3 regions of the Citrobacter sp. KH_055_1 genome follow, and region 2 is predicted to be linked to each of the others. Evidence: riboswitches for the same ligand, from Rfam matches in the RefSeq annotation. Region 2 holds a riboswitch; each other region holds the start of a gene.
The links. Region 2 has a riboswitch for cobalamin ahead of AC3ITF_RS08700 (cobyrinic acid a,c-diamide synthase CobB). Riboswitches for the same ligand answer to the same signal wherever they lie in the genome.
Positions count from the first base shown of each region.

Region 1: another riboswitch for cobalamin. It lies ahead of btuB (TonB-dependent vitamin B12 receptor BtuB); the one in region 2 lies ahead of AC3ITF_RS08700 (cobyrinic acid a,c-diamide synthase CobB).
Region 3: another riboswitch for cobalamin. It lies ahead of AC3ITF_RS09340 (ABC transporter substrate-binding protein); the one in region 2 lies ahead of AC3ITF_RS08700 (cobyrinic acid a,c-diamide synthase CobB).

Region 1 covers NZ_CM174473.1:4,509,942-4,513,223, reverse strand. Annotated here, with positions in the region: gene trmA (tRNA (uridine(54)-C5)-methyltransferase TrmA) at 1-890, opposite strand, end outside; cobalamin riboswitch at 1,006-1,201, shown strand; gene btuB (TonB-dependent vitamin B12 receptor BtuB) at 1,267-3,105, shown strand; gene murI (glutamate racemase) at 3,050-3,282, shown strand, end outside.
Region 2 covers NZ_CM174473.1:1,878,081-1,881,362, forward strand. Annotated here, with positions in the region: gene pduF (propanediol diffusion facilitator PduF) at 1-473, shown strand, start outside; gene pocR (transcriptional regulator PocR) at 678-1,589, shown strand; cobalamin riboswitch at 1,921-2,095, shown strand; gene AC3ITF_RS08700 (cobyrinic acid a,c-diamide synthase CobB) at 2,184-3,282, shown strand, end outside.
Region 3 covers NZ_CM174473.1:2,007,197-2,010,478, forward strand. Annotated here, with positions in the region: gene AC3ITF_RS09335 (FecCD family ABC transporter permease) at 1-180, opposite strand, end outside; gene AC3ITF_RS09340 (ABC transporter substrate-binding protein) at 246-1,298, opposite strand; cobalamin riboswitch at 1,500-1,726, opposite strand; gene AC3ITF_RS09345 (GNAT family N-acetyltransferase) at 1,943-2,485, opposite strand; gene dauA (C4-dicarboxylic acid transporter DauA) at 2,592-3,282, opposite strand, start outside.

The DNA of each region.
Region 1 (3,282 bases), 2.1 Mb from region 2:
AAAATGGTTTCACACTGGTAACTCTTCAGGTCGACGCCCTGTAAACGGTTGAACTCGCGCACCCCATTCATCGCCTGAGTAAACTCTTCTGCAGCCATACGAATAATTTGCACGTTATCAATATGGTTAGCCGCAATATTGTACTGCGCGGCAGCCACGGACGGTTTAGCGATTTCAGTGGCCAGTACGCGGTTGAAGTTCTGCGCCAGCGCTAACGAGAAGTTGCCATTGCCACAGTACAATTCAAGCAGGTCGCCCTGCGAATCTTTGGTGACATCAATCGCCCATTCCAGCATCTGAATGTTCATGGCGGCATTCGGCTGCGTGAAGCTGTTCTCAACCTGGCGGTAGATAATCTCTTTACCCGCAACCGGCAAACGTTCATCGATGTAATCTTGATCCAACGCGATTTTGGTTTTGGTCGCCCGGCCAATCAGATGCACATTCAGGTTTTGCGCGCGTAGCGCATCCCGCAGTGCTTCGGCTTCCTGACGCCATTCGTCATCTAACTTTTTATGGTACAGCATGGATACCACCGCCTGATTGCTCATGGTGGTGAGGTAATCAATCTGGAACAATTTATGACGCAGGACGTGATTGTGACGAACGCCGTCAATCATGGCTGTCATCAGCGTGTTGATGAGTTCGCTGGCTGCCGGAAAGCTGTCGACGCGAATACGGCTTTTGGTCTGGCTTTCAAACATGATGTGATACAGGTCGTCACCGTCATGCCACAGGCGGAATTCAGCGCGCATGCGGTAATGACTGACCGGCGAGCGAAACACTTCCGGAGCCTGATCAGTAAATGGCGTCATTAAGCTCTGTAAACGAGCCACTTTATCGGCTAGCTGCGCGTCATACTGTTCTGTCGGGAGGTGTTCGGGGGTCATGATGCGTCCTGAAAAATAAAAGTACGCGGGGATTGTAGGGATTGCTCAGTAGATGTCCAGTTATTGATGATTTCTAATATTGTGATACGCAGTCTGGACAGTCGGTAATAACAAACTGTAGCATCCGCGTTCCGGTCCTGTGAGTTAAAAGGGAATCCAGTGTAAATCTGGAGCTGACGCGCAGCGGTAAGGAAAGGTGAAATGAGAGCGTAAGCAGACACTGCCTTTGGGTGGGAAGTCTTCATTTCTTTTTATTCGCTATATTGAATAACCTTCCAAGCCCGAAGACCTGCCGGCTAACGTCGCATCTGGTTTTCATCATCGCGTACTATCGGTGGGACCTGCGGCATCCTTCTTATATTGTGGATGCTTTACAATGATCAAAAAATCATTGCTGCTGACGGCACTTTCCGTCGCGGCATTTTCTGGTTGGGCGCAGGATGCTAGCCCGGATACTCTCGTCGTTACGGCTAACCGTTTTCAGCAACCCCTTAGTGCAGTGCTTGCTCCCATCACCGTTGTTACGCGCCAGGAAATCGATCGCTGGCAATCTACCTCTGTGAATGACGTTCTTCGCCGCCTGCCGGGTGTCGATATCGCGCAATACGGTGGTATGGGACAAAATTCGTCTATTTCTATTCGTGGGACCAACGCCAGCCATGTACTGGTGCTGATTGACGGCGTGCGCCTGAATTTAGCTGGGGTGAGTGGTGCCGCCGATCTCAGCCAGTTCCCGGTATCACTGGTGCAACGTATTGAATACATTCGTGGGCCGCGTTCCGCTGTTTATGGTTCTGATGCGATCGGCGGTGTGGTGAATATCATTACCACGCGAGAAAAACCGGGGACGGAATTGACCGCCGGTGTGGGCAGTAATGGTTATCAGAATTACGACATCTCGACGCAGCAACAGCTCGGTGAGAATACGCGCGTGACGCTGATGGGGGATTATGCCTATACCAAAGGTTTTGACGTTGTCGCCTACGGTAGCACTGGTGAGCAAGCGCAGCCCGATAAAGATGGTTTTTTAAGTAAGACGCTGTACGGCGCACTGGAACATAACTTCTCCGACACCTGGAGCGGGTTTGTGCGCGGCTATGGCTATGATAACCGCACCAATTATGATTCTTACTACTATCCAGGCACGCCGTTAGTCGATACCCGTAAGCTCTATAGCCAAAGCTGGGATGCCGGACTGCGCTTTAATGGCGAGCAAATCCAATCACAACTGGTTTCCAGCTACAGCCATAGCAAAGACTACAACTATGACCCGGACTATGGTCGCTACGACTCCTCGGCAACCCTGGATGAGATGAAGCAATATAACGTGCAGTGGTCAAACAGTATGGTGGTTGGCCACGGCAATGTGGGCGCTGGCGTCGACTGGCAAAAGCAAACCACAGAGCCAGGCACCGGGTATGTTACGGACGGTTACGATCAGCGTAATACCGGTATTTATCTGACCGGGTTGCAACAGCTTGGCGACTTCACCTTCGAAGGCGCGGCGCGCAGTGACGACAACTCCCAGTTTGGTCGGCATGGCACATGGCAAACCAGCGCCGGATGGGCGTTCATTGACGGCTATCGTTTCATTGCTTCTTATGGCACCTCTTATAAAGCACCTAATCTGGGGCAGCTGTACGGTATGTATGGCAATGCAAACCTTGATCCTGAAGAGAGCAAGCAGTGGGAAGGGGCGTTTGAAGGGTTAACGGCGGATGTAAACTGGCGTTTGTCAGGATATCGCAACGATATCGATAACATGATCGATTATGACCCCCACACTCTGAAATACTATAACGAAGGGAAAGTGCGGATTAAAGGCGTTGAAGCGACGGCGAGTTTCGATACGGGTCCGCTGGCGCATACGCTGAGCTATGACTATGTCGATGCGCGTAATGCGATTACGGACAAGCCGCTGGCCCGCCGTTCAAAACAGCAGGTGAAGTATCAGCTCGATTGGCAGGTCTATGATTTTGACTGGGGCCTGACGTATCAATATCTGGGAACACGATATGACAAGGACTATGTCACTAACCAGCCGGTAAAATTGGGTGGAGTGAGTTTGTGGGATCTGGCGGTGTCATATCCGATCACCTCACAGCTGACAGTTCGTGGTAAAATCGCCAACCTGTTCGATAAAGATTACGAGACAGTTTATGGCTACCCAACTGCAGGACGGGAATACACCTTGTCTGGCAGCTACACTTTCTGATCCACGTCCCACCGTGCTGGTGTTTGATTCCGGCGTCGGTGGGTTGTCGGTCTACAATGAGATCCGCAACCTCTTGCCGGATCTCCACTATATATACGCTTTCGATAACGTTGCCTTTCCTTATGGAGAGAAGAGCGAGGAATTTATTGTCGAGCGTGTTGTTGAGATTGTGACTGC
Region 2 (3,282 bases):
ATGAGACGGCGCACCATATGGTTCGTGGCAGTCTTGAAAGCCTGCAACTGGCCAGTATTTTTAGTACTTATCCGGCCTCTGCGCTTAGCGTATGGCAAGCGGCGCTGGTGGAAGTGGTCATCACGTCCATTCTGATGGGTATGATTATGGCGCTTACGGACGATGGCAATGGGGTGCCTAAAGGTCCTCTCGCGCCATTGCTGATTGGTATTCTGGTTGCCGTCATCGGTGCATCAACAGGTCCGCTCACAGGATTTGCCATGAATCCGGCGCGTGATTTTGGTCCTAAGTTGTTTGCCTGGTTTGCCGGATGGGGAGATGTTGCGATGACGGGGGGACGCGATATCCCATACTTTATCGTCCCGATTGTGGCACCGATCATCGGTGCGTGCGCCGGGGCAGCAATTTATCGTTACTTTATTGGCAAAAATTTACCGTGTAATACTTGTAAGCTGGAGGAAAATGAGAACTAGCTTCATGGAAATTGTTTATTTCTGAAATGCAAAAACTGATTTCGTGATCCGGTTTCCTGAACAGCTTAAAAAGTCTCCCCACAATGGGAGACTTTTGTTATGGTCCATTAACACCTTTTATCATTGCGTCTAATAGCGAGATGAAAAGTGAATGTAAATAATGTGTTTTTATTTATAACAATAAATTAACTGAGAGGTTTTATCATGATTTCTGCGAGCGCCCTGAACTCAGAACTCATTAATAAAATCGCACAGGATTTTGCACAGGCCACCAGTCTGGCCGTTGTGGTTGTCAATATTCACGGTGATGAAATTTCTGAACTCTTTAATTTTACCCCTTTCTGCCAGTTGATGCGCCAGCACCCGCAACACAGCACGCGATGCCGTATGAGCGATCGTTGTGGGGGCCTTGAAGCATCAAAATCAGACCAGCCGTGTATTTATCGCTGTCATGCCGGCCTTACCGATTTTTCTATCCCTTTGGTGATTGCAGGCCACTTGGTTGGTTTTGTTTTATGCGGTCAGGTGCGCTTAAGCAATGACGTAGGCCTGGTTGATATTTTGAGTGTCGATGATCGCTGGCAAGCCGATCCCGAACTGCTCAATGAATTTCGTAATGTTCCGGAAATGGACTATTCTCGCGTCATCGCCTCTGCAGATTTGTTGAAGTTGATTGTTGAAAATTGCCTTAAAAAACAATTGAATTTCGTTGTCATTAAAGACAGTACACAGCAGTCAGAGTCGGTGCGTCCAACCCGTAGCCCGACTCCTCATGACAGTAAAATGAAAAAAGCGTTGCGCTATATCGACGCACATTTGTCGGATGAGCTTCGCCTCGAGGAGGTGGCTTCGCATGTTTATCTCAGTCCGTACTATTTCAGCAAGCTGTTCAAAAAATATCAGGGGATCGGTTTTAATGCCTGGGTAAACCAACAGCGAATGGCAAGTGCTAAAGAGTTGCTTTGTCATAGTGACTGGAGTATTGCCAGTATTGCGCGAAATTTAGGCTTTTCGCAAACCAGTTATTTTTGCAAAGTTTTCCGCCAGACATACCAGGTGACGCCGCAGGCTTTTCGCCAGCAAATTAGTGTTGTTTCGTCCGAAGAGTCAGCATAAATAGCAATATTTTGCTATTGCCGATTTTTGATATCGTATTGTATGTCCGTCATTATAAAATGAAAAATAAGGATAGAAGACAATAAATTGTCATAGCGCAACAAAGTAATAGTGTCTGAAGGATAAACTGCACCAGTTTTTATTTTTGTGATGAGATACAGTGTCTGTGTGAATGACTTTCTTTATTATTAATTGAAGCTTTCATACGGAATGCAAACTTAAGAATAAGCTGAATGACGCCATAACATTGGCTGAATGAGCGTAAAAGATATTTAAATGAATTTTTGTCATGAGGTGTGTTAATTCATCTCATGCCTGGAGCTTAATAGAATTTGCTCCTGAGCTGACAGGTTTACCACGTTTGTGGTAGGGAAGGGGGTGAGAATCCCCCGCAGCCCCCGCTGCTGTGATGCTGACGACCCCGTATAGACCACTGATCGCGAGATTGGGAAGGACGGGTGAGAATGACGCTAAGCCAGAAGACCTGCCTGTCAGTGACTACCAACAACTTCGGTGGGAAGTGGGTTGCTCAGATGCATACAGTCGAAAGACTGGGTATCTCTACACCCCTACCACCCTGAACAGGATCAGGGTATGGCGGCCAATTTTCGCGCGTTTGTTCTTGCAGGTACCGGAAGCGGCTGTGGTAAAACCACGGTAACGCTGGGCTTGTTGAGTCTGCTGAAAAAACGCGGTTTGCGCGTCCAGCCTTGCAAAGTCGGTCCTGATTATCTGGATACCGGCTGGCATACCGCCGTATCTGGCACAGCCTCCCGCAATCTTGATAGCTTCATGCTCCCCACTTCCACGCTGAACGCCTTATTTTGCGAACATATGCAGCATGCGGATATCGCCGTCATCGAAGGCGTTATGGGGTTGTATGACGGTTATGGTACGGACCCCAATTACTGCAGTTCCGCCGCGATGGCGAAGCAGCTGGGCTGTCCGGTCATTTTGCTGGTGGACGGTAAAGCCGTCTCAACGTCAATTGCTGCCACGGTGATGGGATTCCAGCATTTTGATCCAACGCTGAACATTGCTGGCGTGATTGTTAACCGGGTAAACAGCGAAACGCATTACCAGCTACTTAAAGTCGCCATCGAACGCTACTGTTCGATACCTGTATTGGGCTATGTTCCCCGCGTGGATGGCGTGGCGCTCCCTGAGCGTCATCTGGGACTGGTGACCGCGCGGGAATCAATCGTCAATCAGTTGCCGTGGCAGGAATTTGCTACAACGCTTGAGCAAACGTTAGATATCGACGCGCTGCTGGCCTTAAGCCAGTTAGACACCCCACCGGTGGGCGAATGGCCCGCGCTTCCTGCCTCCGATGCCGGAGCTGGACTGACGCTTGCCATTGCTGATGACGAAGCATTCAACTTCTACTATCCGGATAACATTACGCTACTGGCGCGCACGGGCCTCAATATTGTCCGTTTCAGCCCGCTACACGACAGCCGTCTCCCTGATTGCCAGATGATCTGGCTAGGGGGCGGATACCCTGAGCTGCACGCTGCCGGGCTTGCCCAAAATTCCACCATGCTGGCGCAACTGCGTGCGGCTCATCAGCGCGGTGTGGCGATTTACGCGGAGTGCGGTGGTCTGATGTACCTGGGGAGTTCGCTGGAAGACAGCAACGGCGATATCTGGCCGATGGGGGATATTATTCCCGGTCACAGCAAAATGGGCAAAC
Region 3 (3,282 bases), 130 kb from region 2:
GCTGCCAAACAGGTGGTTTGCCAGCGTGTGGGTGACATGCTGCCACGGGATAAACGTCTCACCGATGGAGATCCCCGCCAGCAGCACCCCGCACATCACCACGCTGACCCACAGGCTGTGCAGCAGCGTTCGCTGGGTAAACTGACTCATCGCCCGACGCGTCCTGCGTAATTCGCTCATTGTTGATGGCTTTCCTGAGTGCGAAAGCGCGTGATGCCCGTGCATGACATCACGCGCGACGAGGATTAATGAGTGGCCTGCGGGTGTGCCAGACCGTATTGCACCAGCGCATCGGCGAGTTTTTCCAGCCCGTCAAGGGTTCTGATGCCCGCATTCATGGTCTGGACATCAATCACCGGCAGGTGGTTGTCTTTCACCGCCGGGATAAGACGGGTAACCGGGTCAGACTTGAGGTATTCCATTTTGACTTTCCAGTCATCCGCCGGGAAACGGCGACGGCCCATCTCGCCGAGAACAATCACCGATGGACTGGCTTTGGCAATGGTTTCCCAGCCGACAGTCGGCCACTCTTCCGCAGAATCAATGACATTTTTTACCCCGAGGGTTTGTGCGATCCACGCGGCGGGGCCAAATTTACCGGCAACATACGGATCAAGCTGCAGATCGGCGCTGGAGAACCAGAAGACGGCAGAAACGTTATTCTCCATGCCGGTGATCTTCGTTTTGGCTGCGGCCTCGCGGGCTTTGAGGCTGGCTATCAGCTCATCGCCCTTGTCCTGCACATCGAAGATTTTGGCCAGATCGGCAACTTCCTGGTAGACCATGGCGATATCAAACATGCCTTTACGCACACCATCGCCGCCGTCTTCATTGTCTTTTGCACAATCGGCAGGGGCGGTATAAACCGGAACGTTGAGTTCACTGAATTGTTCATAAGAGGCAACCGTCCCCGCGGGGCCAATCTGCCATTCAAACTGGCTGGCAACCAGGTCTGGTTTTTTGGCGATAATGCCTTCAAAGCTGGGTATGTTTTGCGCGATGACTGCAATCTTGTCATTCGCCGCTTTGTACTGTTCAGGAACCGGGCCAAACCACAGCGATGTGCCTACAACGCGATCGGCCAGACCCAAAGAATAGAGGATTTCAGTGCTGTTCTGACCCACTGTGATCACGCGCTGCGGGGCTTTATTAAAGGTAATATCTCGACCACAGTTTTTGATAGTCAGCGGATATTGCGTCTTTGCTGCCGTCGCCATATTACTGGTCAGGAAGAGTGCCGCGCCGGTCAGCGCCAGAAGTGAATATTTGCAATAAGCAGAGGTAAAAACAGAATACATTATCATTGTCCCGTTGATGCCAGCGCTTCAGCGTCTGGTCATTATTTATTTCGCGGGACAGGCGCATGACGATAGATGACATTTCATCATGACATTCAGGCAAAATAATATGAAAATAAAACATATTGTTGCCAGTTTGATCAGGAATCAATTTTGTTCATTCGTCAAATAAATCACCCCATGGACCATCCCGTCCACTCAATGTATAAAACCATGACAGTAGGTCTCCTGGCTTACGGTAATCAGAATATCGGCCTTCCCATAAAAATATTTTACAGTGACCTGTAGTGAATCATCACTACACAGAGATATTCAGCATCCGCTTACAGTTGCGGGGGCAGCTATGGCATAAGAGAGAAATCATCCGCACCATATTCCGTTTCAAAAGCATGACTGCGCTTTGAAATACTGTCGGAGCGGACTGTATCGGTATGCTAATATTGCGTCAACCGCTGTAATAAGTAGGTAGTATTTAATTGTCATTTTTAATTCCTTTTAAATCATGTGGTTAATCTTTAATGCTTCATTGTGATGTGCCGAAGATAATAAATATTTGGTAAATTAAATGAGAATTATTTGATGTTGATCAATTAACGATGTGGCGTTGAAAAAGAATAAAATGAATAGCGAGAAATACACGCTTATTAAATAATCTGCGCCACATCACATTTTTCAATGTGTTTTTCCATATGGACAATTTGTTGCTCGCCACCTTCATCAAGGAACACGTTAAAGTGATTGTTGCACCAAAACTGATAGCCGCCGGGTAAAAAATGATGGGTATGCAAGTAGAGCGTTTTATATTGCTGACGCTGACAATATGCTTCTGCCAGCGTCATAAGTTGGCGGCCTATACCTCGACGGCGGTGTTCCTGTTCCACGTAACAGCGGCAAATTTCTGCGGTGTTGGCTAAATCATAGCGCCCGCGCAATGCCATGATTCTGTCATCGTACTGACACACTGCCAGCGTAGCGATAAGTTGCTGGTGTGCATCCCACGCGCCGAGCAGTAGATTTCGGGGGTGGTGCAGGTAGTGTGAACGTAAATCTAATATGTCTTCGTCAGGACGTGGAGTGGGCCTGTTAGCCTGAAAATAGAGATTTAAATGACGGATAATAAATGACTGAACGGCGGGAATATCCGACTCGGTAATTTCGCGAAAGGTATACGTAGCATTAGGGTTCATTGTTGTGGGTATTATCAGGAGTAGGGGAAATGATAATAGCAACTCAGCGGGGATTGCAGAAGTGAAGAGTGACCGACAAGCAAAGCCTGCCGGCCATCACTAAACGTTAAATATCAGCCAGTGCGGCGTCACGGTTCGGGAAGAACGCCAGACGGCCGGGGATGGGTTGGATACCCGCACGCGCCATGGTGCGTAGCGGTTGGAACTCCAGATTACTGATACGTAATTCACAGCCTTCCGGCAGTCGTTTAACAAAACGCTGGAAGGCGTCCAGACCACCGGCATCCAGTACCGGGACGGCATCCCACTTCAGTACCACGATGCGCTTGCCTGTAATACGCGTTTCGAGATCGGTAAACAATCCCTCCGCTGCGGCAAAGAACAGCGGGCCAATCACGCGCAGCACCAGCACATCGTCCGGTACGTCTACGTTAACCGGTGCCAGGCGCGTCATGCGCGCAATGCGGCGCATAAACAGCAGCGAGGCAAGGACGATACCGACGCTGATGGCGATTACCATATCGAACAGTACGGTCAGCGACATACACATCAGCATCACGATGATGTCGTCTTTCGGTGCGTGACGCAGCAGATCCACCACTTTATGGGCTTCACTCATGTTCCACGCCACCATCAGCAGCAGGGCCGCCATGGCGGAAAGTGGCAGCCAGGAAAGCCACGGAGCTAACACCAGCAGGGCGAGGATCACCAGAATCGCGTGGATCACCGCAGAAATGGGCGAGGTGGCCCCGGCGCGAACGTTAGCCGCAGAGCGGGCAATTGCGGCGGTGGCGGTG